Regions from separate parts of the Rhizobium sp. WYCCWR 11128 genome, predicted to be linked through region 1. Evidence: riboswitches for the same ligand, from Rfam matches in the RefSeq annotation. Region 1 holds a riboswitch; the other holds the start of a gene.
The links. Region 1 has a riboswitch for FMN ahead of ribB (3,4-dihydroxy-2-butanone-4-phosphate synthase). Riboswitches for the same ligand answer to the same signal wherever they lie in the genome.
Positions count from the first base shown of each region.

Region 1 (7,526 bases):
GGAGGGCGTCGGCATCGTCTACATTTCCCACCGCATGGAAGAGATCAAGCGAATAACCGACCGGATCGTCGTTCTTCGCGATGGCGAGCGCGTGCAGGAATTCTCAGACAGCGCGACCCCGGTGCGAACGATCGTCGAAAGCATGGTCGGACGCCCGCTTGACCGCTTGTTCCCTGCCCTGCCAGTTCCGACAGACCATCCGGTACTCCAGGTGTCCGGACTGAGCTCGCCGGACAACTCGTTCCGTGACGTTACCTTCGAAGTGCGCGCCGGGGAAATTCTCGGAATCGCCGGATTGGTCGGCGCCGGCCGTACGGAACTTGTCCGCGCGATTTCGGGCGCGGACCCAATCAGTGCAGGTTCGATCAAGCTGGAAGGCGAAGAACTCAGGCTGCGCGATCCGGCGGACGCGATCGCCAAGGGTATCGTGATGGTTCCGGAAGACCGCAAGGAGCAGGGCCTGATTGTCGGGCACCGGATCGGCGAGAACATTATCTACGCCAATCTCGACAAGCTGGGCGGGCGTTGGATTACGCCGAGCGTCAAGCGCTCGTTTGCGGAGAAGGCAGTTGCCAAGTTCGGCGTAAAGGGCCGTGCGGAGCAATATGCCTCGGACCTGTCCGGCGGCAACCAGCAGAAGGTGGTCATCGCGAAATGGCTGATGCGCGATCCTAAGGTCGTCGTGCTCGACGAACCGACGAGAGGCATCGACGTCGGCGCCCGAGCGGGCATCTACGACATCATCGTCAATCTTGCAAAACGGGGCGTGGCGGTCATCGTCGTAAGCTCGGACCTTGAGGAAGTTCTCGGAGTCTCCAATCGCATTCTCGTGCTTGCGCAAGGCAAACAGGCAGGCATTCTCAATCGTGACCAGGCAAATGACGTTTCGGTCATGGAGCTAGCTACCATCTAAACAGACAGAGAAAGGAAGAGCGGTGTCCGACATCACTCTGAACGCCCCGAAGCTTTTCGATCTCAGCGGCCAGGTTGCCATCGTTACCGGAGCCGGAAGCGGCATTGGGCAGCGCATTGCCATCGGCCTTGCGCAATGCGGGGCGGACGTGGCGTTGCTCGACCGTCGAACCGACGACGGGCTGGCCAAGACGGCTGAACATATTCGCGCCGCCGGCCGCCGCTCGATCCAGATCGCGGCGGATGTCACGAGCAAATCTTCCCTTGGAGATGCCGTAGCACGGACCGAAGCCGATCTCGGCCCATTGACACTTGCAGTCAACGCTGCAGGCATCGCTAACGCGAACGCAGCGGAAGAAATGGAGGAGGACCAATATCAGACGTTGATGGATATCAACCTGAAAGGCGTCTTTCTTTCCTGCCAGGCAGAGGCTCGCGCCATGCTGAAGAATGGGCGCGGCTCCATCGTCAACATCGCTTCCATGTCGGGTGTGATCGTAAACCGGGGGCTGAGCCAAGCGCACTATAACGCCTCCAAGGCGGGCGTGATCCATATGTCGAAGTCCATGGCGATGGAATGGGTCGACCGCGGCATTCGCGTCAACACCATCTCCCCCGGATACACGGCAACGCCCATGAACACCCGTCCGGAGATGGTCCACCAGACCAAGCTCTTCGAAGAGCAGACGCCGATGCAGCGCATGGCAGCGGTGGACGAGATGGTAGGCCCGGCGGTGTTTCTGCTGTCGAATGCAGCAAGTTTCGTGACCGGCGTCGATCTTCTCGTCGATGGCGGTTTCTGCTGCTGGTGATGCGATGAGAAAGCTCATTGCCGCCGCTGGAAAGTGACCGGTCTCGCTTCCTCCCTGGCTGAGATCGAGGCGCTGAAGGGACTAACGGGCAAGACGGCGTGCGATATCGCCGTCTGCCCGCCCTTCACGCCGATCGAACGGGCTGTCTAACGGACGGAGGGTTCGGGCGTCGTCATCGGCGCTAAAGGCTGCCTGAATTTGCGACAACCGGTTGAGATCCAATAATGATCGCATGGTAGGTCGCACCCAGATTTGCTGTTTATCGAGTGACACAAGGAAAGAGCATGAAACGCTTTGAGCAGAAGACCGTCGTTATTACCGGGGGCAGCCGCGGCATCGGCGCCGCCATCGCCAGACGCTTTGCGCGCGAAGGCGCCAATCTCGTCGTCTCGGCCAATGAGGAGCTGGTCCACGGCGTTGCCGAACAGATCCGAACCGAAGGCGGCAAGGCGATCTCCTTCATCGGCGATGTCACCGACAAGGCAAGCGTCACCGCCCTCTATGATGCCGCCGAGAAGGAATTCGGCTCGGTCGACGTTTCGATCCAGAATGCCGGCGTCATCACTATCGCCCGCGTCGAGGACCTGACCGAAAACGAGTGGGACAAGGTCATGGCCGTCAACACCAAGGGCGTCTTCCTCTGCGCCCAGGAGGCAATATCAAGAATGCGCAAGCACAAGCGCGGCGGCCGCATCATCAACACCGCTTCCGGCCAAGCCCGCGACGGCTTCATCTACACCCCGCATTATGCCGCCTCGAAAATGGGCGTCGTCGGAATCACCCAGAGCCTGGCCAAGGAAGTCGCGACCGAGAAGATCACCGTCAACGCCTTCTGCCCCGGCATCATCGAGACCGACATGTGGGCCTATAACGACCAGGCCTGGGGCAAGCTGCTCGGCAACTACGCCCCCGGCGAACTGATGAAGGAATGGGTCGAAGGCATCCCGATGAAACGGGCCGGCTCCGGCGAAGATGTCGCCGGCCTGGTGACCTTCCTCGCCAGCGATGACGCTGCCTATATCACCGGCCAGACGATCAATGTCGACGGCGGCCTGATCATGTCCTGATGCAGGCGCCCAAATTGCGTAGCGGTTTTGGGACAACGACATGCATCGAACAAAGAGCAAACCACGAGCGAAGTGCGGAAGGCGACACGGTCGTCGCCTCTGTGTGAACAGTGTGTCCATCGGCGTTAGGGCAGCTTTGCATTTTTGCCTGGTCGAGTGACCTTGCCATCCGCCTGTTTTTGGTCCTATCTTTGAACTGTTCTCAGGGCGGGGTGTAATTCCCCACCGGCGGTATCAGGAGCAATCCTGGAGCCCGCGAGCGCTTCCGGCACCTCCTGTCGGAAGGTCAGCAGATCCGGTGAGATGCCGGAGCCGACGGTATAGTCCGGATGGAAGAGGACAACACGGGCAGTCGCACTCCATCCTGGAGGCGGCTGACGTTTGTTCGCCCAAGGGCAGAAGGCTCGCTCACGGATTGAGCCGAGCAGACCATGTCAGTCCGCTGACATAACCCTTGAAAGGCCAGACAGCATGACTATCGCAACAATTGAAGATGCCATATCAGCCATTGCCAGCGGCAAGATGGTCGTCGTCGTCGACGACCAGAACCGGGAAAACGAAGGTGATATCGTGGTCGCGGCCGATGCCGTCACCCCGGAAACAATCGCCTTCATGATGACCCACGCCCGTGGTCTCGTCTGCATCGCCATGGAAGGCGAGCGTCTCGATGCGCTCGACATTCCGCTGATGGTGCCCAACAACACGGAATCGCACAAAACTGCCTTCACGGTCTCGGTTGATTATCTCAAGGGCACGACGACGGGCATTTCTGCGGCGGACCGCGCCGCCACCGTCCGCGCCCTGGTCGATGATCGCGCAAAGCCCGCCGATTTCGCCCGCCCCGGCCATATCTTTCCGCTGCGCGCCAATCCCCGCGGCGTGCTCGGCCGCCCTGGCCATACCGAAGCCGCCATCGATCTCGCCCGCCTTGCCGGAAGGGTCCCCGCCGGCGTCATCTGCGAAGTCGCCAACGACGACGGAACCATGTCTCGCCTGCCCGAACTCACGCTCTTCGCCGAACGCCACAACCTACCCCTCGTCACCATCGAGGATCTGATCGCCTATCTCGACCGCCAGGTAGTAAAAGACATACGCGAAGTCGCTTGATCGATGCCTTTGTTGCGGTGGCACAGCCCGCCGCAACTAAGAACGTGCCGAAGCGATGACCCTGAGGGCACCTTCCCTTGCCCACCCTATGTCCGGCTGATTGAAACGCCGCCATCGGCCAGCATCGCCGTGCCGGTCACGAAGCTCGACATGTCGGAGGCGAGGAAAAGCGCCGCATTGGCGATCTCTTCGGGTTGCGCCATGCGTTTCAGCGCATGCAGCCCCTCCACGAAGGCGAGCACCTCCGGCGTGGCATCAGGCGCGTTGGTAATGCTGGCGGGCGTGTCGGTGCCACCAGGAAGCAGTGCGTTGACGCGGATCTTCTGCGCTCCGAGTTCAGCGGCGAGCACCTGCACGAAGCCGATCAGCCCCGCCTTGCTCGCCGCATAGGCGGCCATGCCAGGCATACCGACGGTGTGGCCGACGAAAGTCGAGGTGAAGATCAGCGATCCGCCGCCTTTTCCCATCGCCGCCGACTGGTGTTTGGCGCCGAGGAAGGCGGCGGTGAGATTGGTCTCGATCGTCTCGCGCCAGCCCTCGAGCGACAGCCCGGCAACCGGCCCCATCTCACCGAGGATGCCGGCATTGTTGAAGGCGATGTCGAGCCGGCCAAAACGCGAGACCGCCGTTTCGACGAGCCTTGCCTGCAGCGCCTCGTTCCTGACATCGCCTGATATGGCGACGGCTTGACCACCCTCCGCCTCGATTTCCGCGATGACATCATCGAGCGCGTCCTGCCGCCGGCCGGTGACCACGAGCTTGGCGCCTTGCCGCGCAAAGAGTTTCGCCGCCGCGCGGCCGATGCCGGAGCTTGCGCCGGTGATGATGGCGATCTTGTCGTTGAGAAGTGTCATATCGGTCTCTCCTGGGTTGTTGCGAGATGTGAGATGCTCAAATATCAGGCGATGCAGCCACCCGATTCCCGCGCAAGAAGAGAAAAACGCCTATGGCCCAACCGGAAGGAGCGATGGCGCGTCCCCATCGCCGCCTTGATGGCCGTGCGGAAGTATCGGGATTCGCCTTATAAAACGGTGATTTGCGGCGATCTCACTCACACGCCTGCGTTGACGTCAGCGTTATTGTGCACCGCATCATCGATTTATGCTTTGTGTGACATTCATCCGATTCCCTTGATGCATCTTCGCGATTAAAAGGAGCGCACAGGTAACGGGAATCTCTTCATGCCGCGGTCACGCAATACTGAGGGCGCCATCTATATGAGTATGGCGATGGCCGGCTTTTCCGCGAGCGACGCTCTGTCCAAATCGGTGATCGGCTATATGAACGCTGGCGAAATCATGTTCCTGCGCGGCCTCTTCACCAGCCTGCTCGTCTATCTGATCGCCTGGAAAATGGGCGCGCTGCGTTCCTGGCGCATCATGCTGCAGCCGATGATCATTTTCAGGATCATCTGCGAGACGCTCTCCGCCGTCACCTATATCACCGCGCTCGGCATGATGCCGATCGCCAATGCCTCGGCGATCCTGCAATCGCTGCCACTGGTCGTCACCTTCGGCGCGGCGCTCTTCTTTGGCGAGCCGGTCGGCTGGCGGCGCTGGTCGGCGATCCTCGTCGGCCTCGTCGGCGTGATGATCATCATTCGTCCCGGCCCTGAGGGATTCACCGCCGCCGCCCTCCTCTGCGTCGCCGCGGTGCTGACGACGGCCGGCCGCGATCTCGCCACCCGGAGCATCAGTCCGGAGATTCCCTCGCTGATGATAACCGTCATCACCGCCATATCAGCCTCCTTCTTCGGTGCGCTGCTCATTCCGGTGCTTGGCGGCTGGCAGCCGGTCAGCGCCACCGCGCTTGGTCATCTCGTGCTCGCATCGGTGCTGGTGCTCGTTGGCTATCAGTCGGTCATCCTCGCCATGCGCACTGGCGAAATCTCTTTCGTCGCGCCGTTCCGCTATACCAGCCTGATCTTCTCTTCTGTGCTCGGCTTCTTTTTCTTCGCCGAAGTGCCTGACAGCTGGACGCTCGTGGGGGCTGCGATCGTCATCGCCTCCGGCCTCTATACGTTCTATCGTGAGGCCAAGCGCCGCGTGTCGCCGATCGCGCAGGAATCCGCGCCGCGCGCGCCGGTTTGAGGAAGGATGATGGCTGAATTCTCATTGGATAAATCTCAAATAGCGGGCGTCGTGCTGGCCGGCGGCCGCTCACAGCGCATGGGCCGCGACAAGGCGGGCGTGATGCTCGGGGCCGAGAGCCTGCTCCACCATGTGCTGACCCGCCTCTCGCAGCAGGCCCCGCTCGTTGCCGTCAACGCCGATGCCGCCGCCGAGAGCGTGCCTGTCGTTCCCGACCGTTTTCGCGGCAAGGCCGGGCCGATGGCCGGTATCCATGCGGCCATGGTCTATGCCGCCGGCCTGCCGTCGACCACCCATGTCGTCACCGTCTCGGTGGATTGCCCGTTCTTCCCGGCCGATCTCGTCGCCCGGCTGGCGGCAGCGGTCGACCACCCCTCGCAGGTCGCCATTGCAGCCTCCGAGGGCCGCAGCCATCCTGTCTTCGGGCTTTGGCCGGTGACGCTGGCCGCCGATCTCGAAGCCTGGATCGCCACCGACGAGAAGCGCCGAGTACGCGACTTCCTGTTACGACATGACGTTACGGAAGTGGCGTTTCCGCTGCATCCGACCCGTGCCAGCCTGCTGGATCCCTTCTTCAACATCAATACGCCCGACGATCTCGTCGAGGCGGAACGCTGGCTGGAGGCCCTTCGCGGATGACCGCACCGAAAATCTTCGGCATCGCCGGCTGGAAGAACTCAGGCAAGACGGGGCTCGCCGTCCGGCTGGTGACGGAGTTCACCCGCCGCGGCTACAAGATCTCGACGATCAAGCACGCCCATCATGATTTCGACATCGACAAGGTCGGGGCCGACAGCTACCGCCACCGTCAGGCCGGCGCCCACGAGGTCACCATCGTCTCCGGCACGCGCTACGCCATCATGCACGAGCTGCGCGGCGCGCCAGAACCTGAATTCGAGGAGATCCTCGCCCGTCTCGCCCCCTGCGATCTCGTGCTGATCGAAGGTTACAAGCGCGAGCCGATCCCGAAGATCGAGGCCCGCCGCCTGGAGGCCGCCAATCGCGAACCGCTGGCGCCAAGCGATCCCCATATCTGCGCCATCGCCGCCGATCATGCGGTCACGGACACGGCCTTGCCGGTCTTCGATCTAGACGACACAGGCGCCATCGCCGATTTTATCGCTGACATCGTCGGCCTTGGATAGGCGAGGCTTTGAACCACCTGCGTCACCGCCGGACCTGAGAAGCGGGACCGTTTCGCTTGCCATCGCCTTGGCAATTTCCTTAGCAAGCTGAGCCTGATCATAGGGCTTTGCCAATCTCGGAAGATCGATATCGGTGCCGGCAGGAAGATCGGCGTAACCTGTCGCCAGCACGATCGGCAATGCCGGATGAATGTCCCGTGCGGCCTGAGCAAGCTGTGCGCCGGTCATACCAGGCATCGAATAGTCGGTTATGACAAGGTCGAAATACTGACCGCTGCTGATCAGTTCCAGCGCCTGCGCGCCGGAGTTTGCTTCGACGACCTCGTGGCCGAGATCTTCAAGCATGTCGACCGAACTCATGGCGATCAAGGCATCGTCATCGACCAGAAGGAT
Region 1 is NZ_JACCEZ010000001.1:811,426-818,951, reverse strand. Features, by position in the region: gene HX898_RS04025 (sugar ABC transporter ATP-binding protein) at 1-913, shown strand, start outside; gene HX898_RS04020 (SDR family oxidoreductase) at 936-1,724, shown strand; gene HX898_RS04015 (glucose 1-dehydrogenase) at 2,009-2,791, shown strand; FMN riboswitch at 2,986-3,136, shown strand; gene ribB (3,4-dihydroxy-2-butanone-4-phosphate synthase) at 3,263-3,898, shown strand; gene HX898_RS04005 (SDR family oxidoreductase) at 3,985-4,752, opposite strand; gene HX898_RS04000 (DMT family transporter) at 5,080-5,988, shown strand; gene mobA (molybdenum cofactor guanylyltransferase MobA) at 5,998-6,627, shown strand; gene mobB (molybdopterin-guanine dinucleotide biosynthesis protein B) at 6,624-7,133, shown strand; gene HX898_RS03985 (response regulator) at 7,077-7,526, opposite strand, start outside.

Region 2 (7,526 bases), on a different contig from region 1:
GCTCCTACGACATCTATTCCCGCCTGTTGAAGGAACGCATCATCTTCCTGACAGGTGCTGTCGAGGACCACATGGCGACGCTCGTCTGCGCCCAGCTGCTCTTCCTCGAGGCCGAAAACCCGAAAAAGGAAATCGCCCTCTACATCAATTCGCCCGGTGGCGTCGTCACCGCCGGCATGGCGATCTACGATACGATGCAGTTCATCAAGCCCGCGGTTTCGACGCTCTGCATCGGCCAGGCCGCATCCATGGGCTCGCTGCTTCTCGCGGCCGGCCACAAGGACATGCGCTTTGCCACGCCGAATTCCCGCATCATGGTGCACCAGCCCTCGGGCGGCTTCCAGGGCCAGGCTTCGGACATCGAGCGCCACGCCCGCGACATCCTCAAGATGAAGCGCCGCCTGAACGAGGTCTACGTCAAGCACACCGGCCGCACCTACGAGGAAGTTGAAAAGACGCTCGATCGTGACCATTTCATGGATGCGGACGAAGCCCAGAGCTGGGGCGTGATCGACAAGGTTCTGACGTCGCGCCTCGAAATGGAAGGCGAACAGGCCTAGTAATTAATAGGGATGGTGTTTTCCTCGCCACAGTTCTATCCCATTTGTGATTGAACAAGGGCTTTCATCCGGCGACGAAGACGCTAATAGTAACTATTAATGCTATGTTGAATTTTTGTGACATAGCATTCGGCATTCGAAGGGGAATTCGTTGCCGCCGGGCCCAGGACATGATTGGTTGGGCCCGGTTCGTAGCCCCTGAAGCCCTTCTCGGCAAAGGCTCCGGAAACGGAGTGCCGCCAGGAGCTGATAGAGTGGACCGCGATTTCGCCTTGAAATGCGGCGTGCTGGAAGGAAAGTGATATGAGCAAGGTCAGCGGCAGCAACGGCGGCGACTCCAAGAACACTCTGTATTGTTCGTTCTGCGGAAAGAGCCAGCACGAAGTCCGGAAACTGATTGCCGGACCGACCGTCTTCATCTGCGATGAATGCGTCGAATTGTGCATGGACATCATCCGCGAGGAGAACAAGTCCTCGATGGTCAAGTCCCGCGACGGCGTTCCGACGCCCCAGGACATCATCAAGGTCCTCGACGAATACGTCATCGGCCAGCGGCAGGCGAAGAAGATCCTGTCGGTTGCCGTTCACAACCACTACAAGCGCCTGGCGCACGCCTCCAAGAACGGCGAAGTCGAGCTGGCGAAGTCGAACATCATGCTCGTCGGCCCGACCGGCTGCGGCAAGACCTATCTTGCCCAGACGCTCGCCCGCATCATCGACGTTCCCTTCACCATGGCCGATGCGACGACGCTGACCGAGGCCGGTTATGTCGGCGAGGATGTCGAAAACATCATCCTGAAGCTGCTGCAGTCGGCCGACTACAATGTCGAGCGTGCGCAACGCGGCATCGTCTACATCGACGAAGTCGACAAGATTTCGCGCAAGTCCGACAACCCGTCGATCACCCGCGACGTCTCGGGCGAGGGCGTGCAGCAGGCGCTGCTGAAGATCATGGAAGGCACGGTCGCTTCCGTTCCGCCGCAGGGCGGCCGCAAGCACCCGCAGCAGGAATTCCTGCAGGTCGACACCACGAACATCCTGTTCATCTGCGGCGGCGCTTTTGCCGGCCTCGACAAGATCATCTCTGCCCGTGGCGAGAAGACCTCGATCGGCTTTGGCGCTAGCGTCAAGTCGCAGGATGACCGCCGCGTCGGCGAGGTCCTGCGCGAACTGGAGCCGGAAGACCTGGTCAAGTTCGGCCTCATCCCCGAGTTCATCGGCCGTCTGCCGGTTCTGGCGACGCTCGAGGACCTCGATGAGGACGCGCTGATCCAGATCCTGTCCGAGCCGAAGAATGCGCTGATCAAGCAGTATCAGCGCCTGTTCGAGATGGAGGATGTGGAACTGAATTTCCACGAGGACGCTCTTCGCGAAATCGCCCGCAAGGCGATCGTGCGCAAGACCGGCGCCCGCGGCCTTCGCTCGATCATGGAGAAGATCCTGCTCGACACGATGTTCGAACTGCCGACGCTGGAAGGCGTTCGCGAGGTCGTTATCTCCGAGGAAGTGGTGCGCGGTTCGGCCCGTCCGCTTTACATCTATGCCGATCGCCAGGAAGAAAAGGCCAACGCTTCGGCGTGAGCTTAGGCTTTCGTGTGATTATTTTGGGGGCTTGCCATAGGCAGGCCCCTTTCTATTTGAAAAACCATGCGAAGCGCTGTTAGTATTTGCCGGTGGGAACCGAAATTGCCTTTGCCGATGTTGCGCAAGGGGTAGTGCTTGGCAATGATGCAATGATCCGTAAGCCTCTTGCTGGCGTTTGTATTTTAGCCGGGTCGGAAGTGGTAAGCGCCGGTCCAGCCACGCGCTTCATAGTGTTGGCGTTCCGTTGTAATAAAGCTGTCACATCCGAGGGACGCGGGCGTTAGCGTGGCTTGAAAAGCGTAGTCAGAACCTCCACTTGTAGCAACAAGTGAGATTGCCGGCCGGTCCCAAGCGGCCGTGCAGAGAGCCCGGCAACGGGACGATGGAAAGGACATAAAATGACGAAGAAAACGTCTGTAGCGAGCAGCACTGCCTACCCTGTTCTGCCCCTGCGCGACATCGTGGTTTTCCCGCATATGATCGTGCCGCTGTTCGTCGGACGGGAAAAGTCGATCCGTGCGCTCGAAGAGGTCATGGGTTCCGACAAGCAGATCATGCTGGTGACGCAGATCAACGCCAGCGACGACGATCCGGATCCTTCCGCGATCCACAATGTAGGCACCGTGGCGAACGTGCTGCAGCTCCTGAAGCTGCCCGACGGCACCGTGAAGGTTCTGGTCGAAGGCCGCGCCCGCGCCGAGATCGACACTTATACCAGCCGCGAGGATTTTTACGAGGCGCTCGGCCATGTGCTCGAGGAGCCGCATGACGATCCGGTCGAACTGGAAGCCCTGTCGCGTTCGGTCGTCTCCGAATTCGAGAGCTACGTGAAGCTCAACAAGAAGATTTCGCCCGAAGTGGTCGGCGCCGCAAGCCAGATCGACGACTATTCCAAGCTCGCCGATACGGTCGCCTCGCATCTGTCGATCAAGATCACCGAGAAGCAGGAGATGCTGGAGACCACCAGCGTCAAACAGCGCCTCGAAAAGGCCCTCGGCTTCATGGAAGGCGAGATCTCGGTCCTGCAGGTCGAAAAGCGCATCCGCTCGCGCGTCAAGCGCCAGATGGAGAAGACCCAGCGCGAATACTACCTCAATGAACAGATGAAGGCGATCCAGAAGGAACTCGGCGACGGCGAGGAAGGCCGCGACGAGATGAGCGAACTGGAAGAGCGCATCTCCAAGACCAAGCTGTCCAAGGAAGCCCGTGAAAAGGCCGATGCGGAACTGAAGAAGCTGCGCCAGATGAGCCCGATGTCGGCGGAAGCCACCGTCGTGCGCAATTATCTGGACTGGCTGCTCGGCATTCCCTGGGGCAAGAAGTCGAAGATCAAGGCCGATCTCAACAATGCCGAGAAGATCCTCGAAGCCGATCACTTCGGTCTCGACAAGGTCAAGGAGCGCATCGTCGAATATCTGGCCGTGCAGGCCCGTGCCACCAAGATCAAGGGCCCGATCCTCTGCCTCGTCGGTCCTCCGGGCGTCGGCAAGACCTCGCTCGCCCAGTCGATCGCCAAGGCGACCGGCCGTGAGTATGTCCGCATGGCGCTTGGCGGCGTTCGCGACGAAGCCGAAATCCGCGGTCACCGCCGCACCTATATTGGCTCGATGCCCGGCAAGGTCATCCAGTCGATGAAGAAGGCGAAGAAGTCCAACCCGCTCTTCCTGCTCGACGAGATCGACAAACTCGGCCAGGACTATCGCGGTGATCCGTCCTCGGCCCTGCTCGAAGTGCTCGATCCGGCCCAGAACATGACCTTTATGGACCACTATCTGGAAGTCGAATACGACCTGTCGGATGTGATGTTCATCACGACGGCAAATACGCTGAATATTCCAGCGCCTCTGATGGATCGCATGGAGATTATCCGTATCGCCGGCTACACCGAGGATGAAAAGCGCGAAATCGCCAAGCGGCACCTGCTGCCGAAGGCCATCAAGGAACATGCGTTGCAGCCGGAAGAATTCTCGGTCAGCGACGACGCCCTGATGTCGATCAGCCAGCAGTATACCCGCGAAGCCGGCGTCCGCAACTTCGAGCGCGAGCTGATGAAACTCGCCCGCAAGGCGGTCACCGAGATCATCAAGGGCAAGACGAAGGCCGTTCACGTGACGGCTGCCAACATCTCCGACTATCTGGGCGTCCCGCGCTTCCGCCATGGCGAAGCAGAGGGCGAGGATCAGGTCGGCGTCGTGACCGGTCTTGCCTGGACGGAAGTCGGTGGCGAACTGCTGACCATCGAAGGCGTGATGATGCCGGGCAAGGGCCGCATGACCGTCACCGGCAATCTGAAGGAAGTCATGAAGGAATCGATCTCGGCAGCGGCCTCCTATGTCCGCTCGCGCGCTGTCGATTTCGGCATCGAGCCGCCGCGCTTCGACAAGAGCGATATCCACGTGCACGTGCCGGAAGGCGCGACGCCGAAGGATGGCCCCTCGGCAGGCGTCGCCATGGCAACCGCGATCGTCTCGATCATGACCGGCATTCCAGTGGACAGGCATGTGGCCATGACCGGCGAAATCACCCTTCGCGGCCGTGTGCTGCCGATCGGTGGTCTCAAGGAAAAGCTGCTCGCAGCGCTTCGCGGCGGCATCAAGAAGGTGCTGATTCCGGAGGAAAACGCCAAGGACCTGGCGGAGATTCCTGACAACGTGAAGAACAACATGGAGATCATCCCGGTATCCCGCATGGGCGAGGTGATCAAGCATGCGCTGATCCGGCGGCCGGAGCCGATCGAATGGGATGGCACGGTGGAAACGCCGGTCATCGCATCGGTCGAAGGCCTCGATGAGACAGGCGCAACCATAGCGCATTGAGTGGCCTTTGCCACATTTATGCCCAATTGGCCCAAAACACGGAAAAAGGCTGGCGGAAACGCCAGCCTTTTTTGTGAAAACGTCATGTAGACGCTTGCTTTTCCTTGATTTGCAGGGCTTTTGGGTTTTCGGCGGGCCTGATGAAACCTATTCTGCGCCTAGCTTACTTTTGAGTCGTTTCATACCATTTAGAAAGGGGTGGAAACATGAACAAGAATGAACTCGTGTCCGCAGTAGCCGAAAAGGCAGGACTGACGAAGTCTGACGCGGCTTCCGCTGTTGACGCGGTTTTCGACGTTGTCCAGGCTGAACTGAAGAACAAGGGCGACATTCGCCTCGCGGGTTTCGGCAGCTTCACCGTTTCTCATCGTGCCGCATCGAAGGGCCGTAACCCGTCGACGGGCGCTGAAGTCGACATTCCGGCTCGCAACGTGCCGAAATTCACGCCCGGCAAGGGCCTGAAGGACGCCGTCAACGGCTGATCTGAGATTATCCCACCAGCCGGAAACGAGACCGGTTGTGCAGGATTTAAGAGGGGTTCGGCTTTGCCGGACCCCTTTTGCTTTGGCGGGCCTTGCTGTCGCCCGGGCTTTAATCTACGACGTTTCTGTTCTCAGGGCGGGGTGAAACTCCCCACCGGCGGTAAGGGTTTCGGCCTGAGCCCGCGAGCGCCTTCTCTCGTGTCCAAGCGGGGGAAGGGTCAGCAGATCCGGTGCGATTCCGGAGCCGACGGTTAAAGTCCGGATGGAAGAGAATGAGCGTCGGCCGTGCGAAGGGCAGGGGTTGCCCTGTGTCGCCTGTCGGGGTTCATGCGTCCTGATTTATGTTGGTCCCTTTTATGGATGAAAGACATGAATCAGACTTCCGTTGCCGTCGAGCCATCCCGCGCCGTTGTCGGGGCACTCTGGATGGTCCTTGCCGGCATTGCCTTTTCGCTTCTCAACGTCGTCACCCAATGGCTGACGATGAAGCTTGCCTTTCCCTCGGCGTCGGCAGCCTTCTGGCAATATGGCTTCGCCTTCCTGTTTTCGCTGCCGTTCCTGAAGAGGCTCGGCCTTGCGGCGATGCGCACGCGCTATCCCTGGCGTCACCTTGCGCGCGTCGTGCTTGCCGCGCTCGGCGTCGAGGCTTGGGTCGCCGGCCTTGCCGCGGTGCCGATCTGGCAGGCGATCGCACTGGTGATGACCTCGCCCTTCTTCATCATTCTGGGCGCCCGGCTTTTTCTGGGTGAGCGCGTCGGCCCGGCCCGCTGGGCAGCGACGGCGGCGGGCTTCACCGGAGCGATGATCATTCTGCAGCCATGGTCTGATGGTTTTGGCTGGGCGGCTCTCTTGCCTGTGCTTTCGGCGCTGCTGTGGGGCGCCTCGTCGCTGATCACCAAGAGCCTGACAGGCATCGAACGGCCGGAGACGATCACCGTCTGGCTGCTCGTTCTGCTGACGCCGATAAACGGCGGGCTGGCGCTTGCGGCAGGCTTTGCAGTGCCGACGGGCGCAACCCTTGCTCTGTTCCTGCTGGCGGGGCTGCTGACTGCCGTAGCGCAGTATTTCCTGACGCTTGCCTATGCCGCAGCGGATGCCGCCTACGTCCAGCCGTTCGACGATCTGAAGCTGCCGTTGAACGTGCTGGCCGGTTGGCTGTTCTTCGGCTATGCGCCGGCGGGTTACCTCTGGCTGGGAGCGGCTCTCATCCTGTCTGCTTCGCTGTTCATCATGCGAAACGAGATGCGCCGGGAGCGGAAACTTGCCTGACATGATTTGACGCAAAATGCCGCATCTGTCATGCCTCTGTCATGCGGCTCCCGCAGAAAACTCATGTTTCGAATGTTCGACACATGGGGGATTTCATGACAATTTCATCGCGCAGCGCAGCGCTTGCTGCCGTGCTTCTCGCATCGGTAGCCTTTCCGGCCGCGGCCGAGCCGGTTTTCAACCGCATCGCTTCCTTCCCGGTCGCAGAGAACCTGCCGGCCGACAAGGACAAGCTTTCGGTGAGCTCCGCCGAGATCATCACCGCGACCGAAGACGGCAACACGCTGATCTATAGCGACAGCCCGCTCGGCGCGATCGGCTTTATCGACATTACCGATGCCAAGGCCCCCAAGGCAGGCGGCGCGCTGATGATGGACGGCGAGCCGACTTCGGTCACCTCGAGCGCCGGCAAGGCGCTGGTTGCCGTCAACACCTCCGAAAGCAAGGCGAAGCCCTCGGGCCGTCTGGCGATCGTCGACGTGGCGACCAAGAAGATCGAAAACACGTGCGATCTCGGTGGTCAGCCGGATTCGATCGCCCTCAACAAGGACAAGACGCTCGGCACCATCGCAATCGAAAATGAGCGCGACGAAGACGTCAATGACGGCAAGATCCCGCAGATGCCGGCCGGCGATCTCGTCGTCTTCCAGGTCAAGAACGGCACCGTCGATTGCGGCACCATCAAGCACGTGACGCTGACCGGGCTTACCGGCGTCGCCCCGGAGGATCCGGAGCCGGAATTCGTCGCCTTCAACGGCCTGAACGAGATTGCCCTGACGCTGCAGGAAAACAATGAGATCGTCATCATCGACGCC
Region 2 is NZ_JACCEZ010000017.1:43,570-51,095, forward strand. Features, by position in the region: gene clpP (ATP-dependent Clp endopeptidase proteolytic subunit ClpP) at 1-560, shown strand, start outside; gene clpX (ATP-dependent Clp protease ATP-binding subunit ClpX) at 864-2,141, shown strand; gene lon (endopeptidase La) at 2,543-4,960, shown strand; gene hupB (DNA-binding protein HupB) at 5,167-5,442, shown strand; FMN riboswitch at 5,566-5,720, shown strand; gene HX898_RS31225 (DMT family transporter) at 5,812-6,711, shown strand; gene HX898_RS31230 (esterase-like activity of phytase family protein) at 6,795-7,526, shown strand, end outside.
Region 2: linked by a shared signal. The riboswitch ahead of HX898_RS31225 (DMT family transporter) and the one ahead of ribB (3,4-dihydroxy-2-butanone-4-phosphate synthase) in region 1 are both predicted to bind FMN.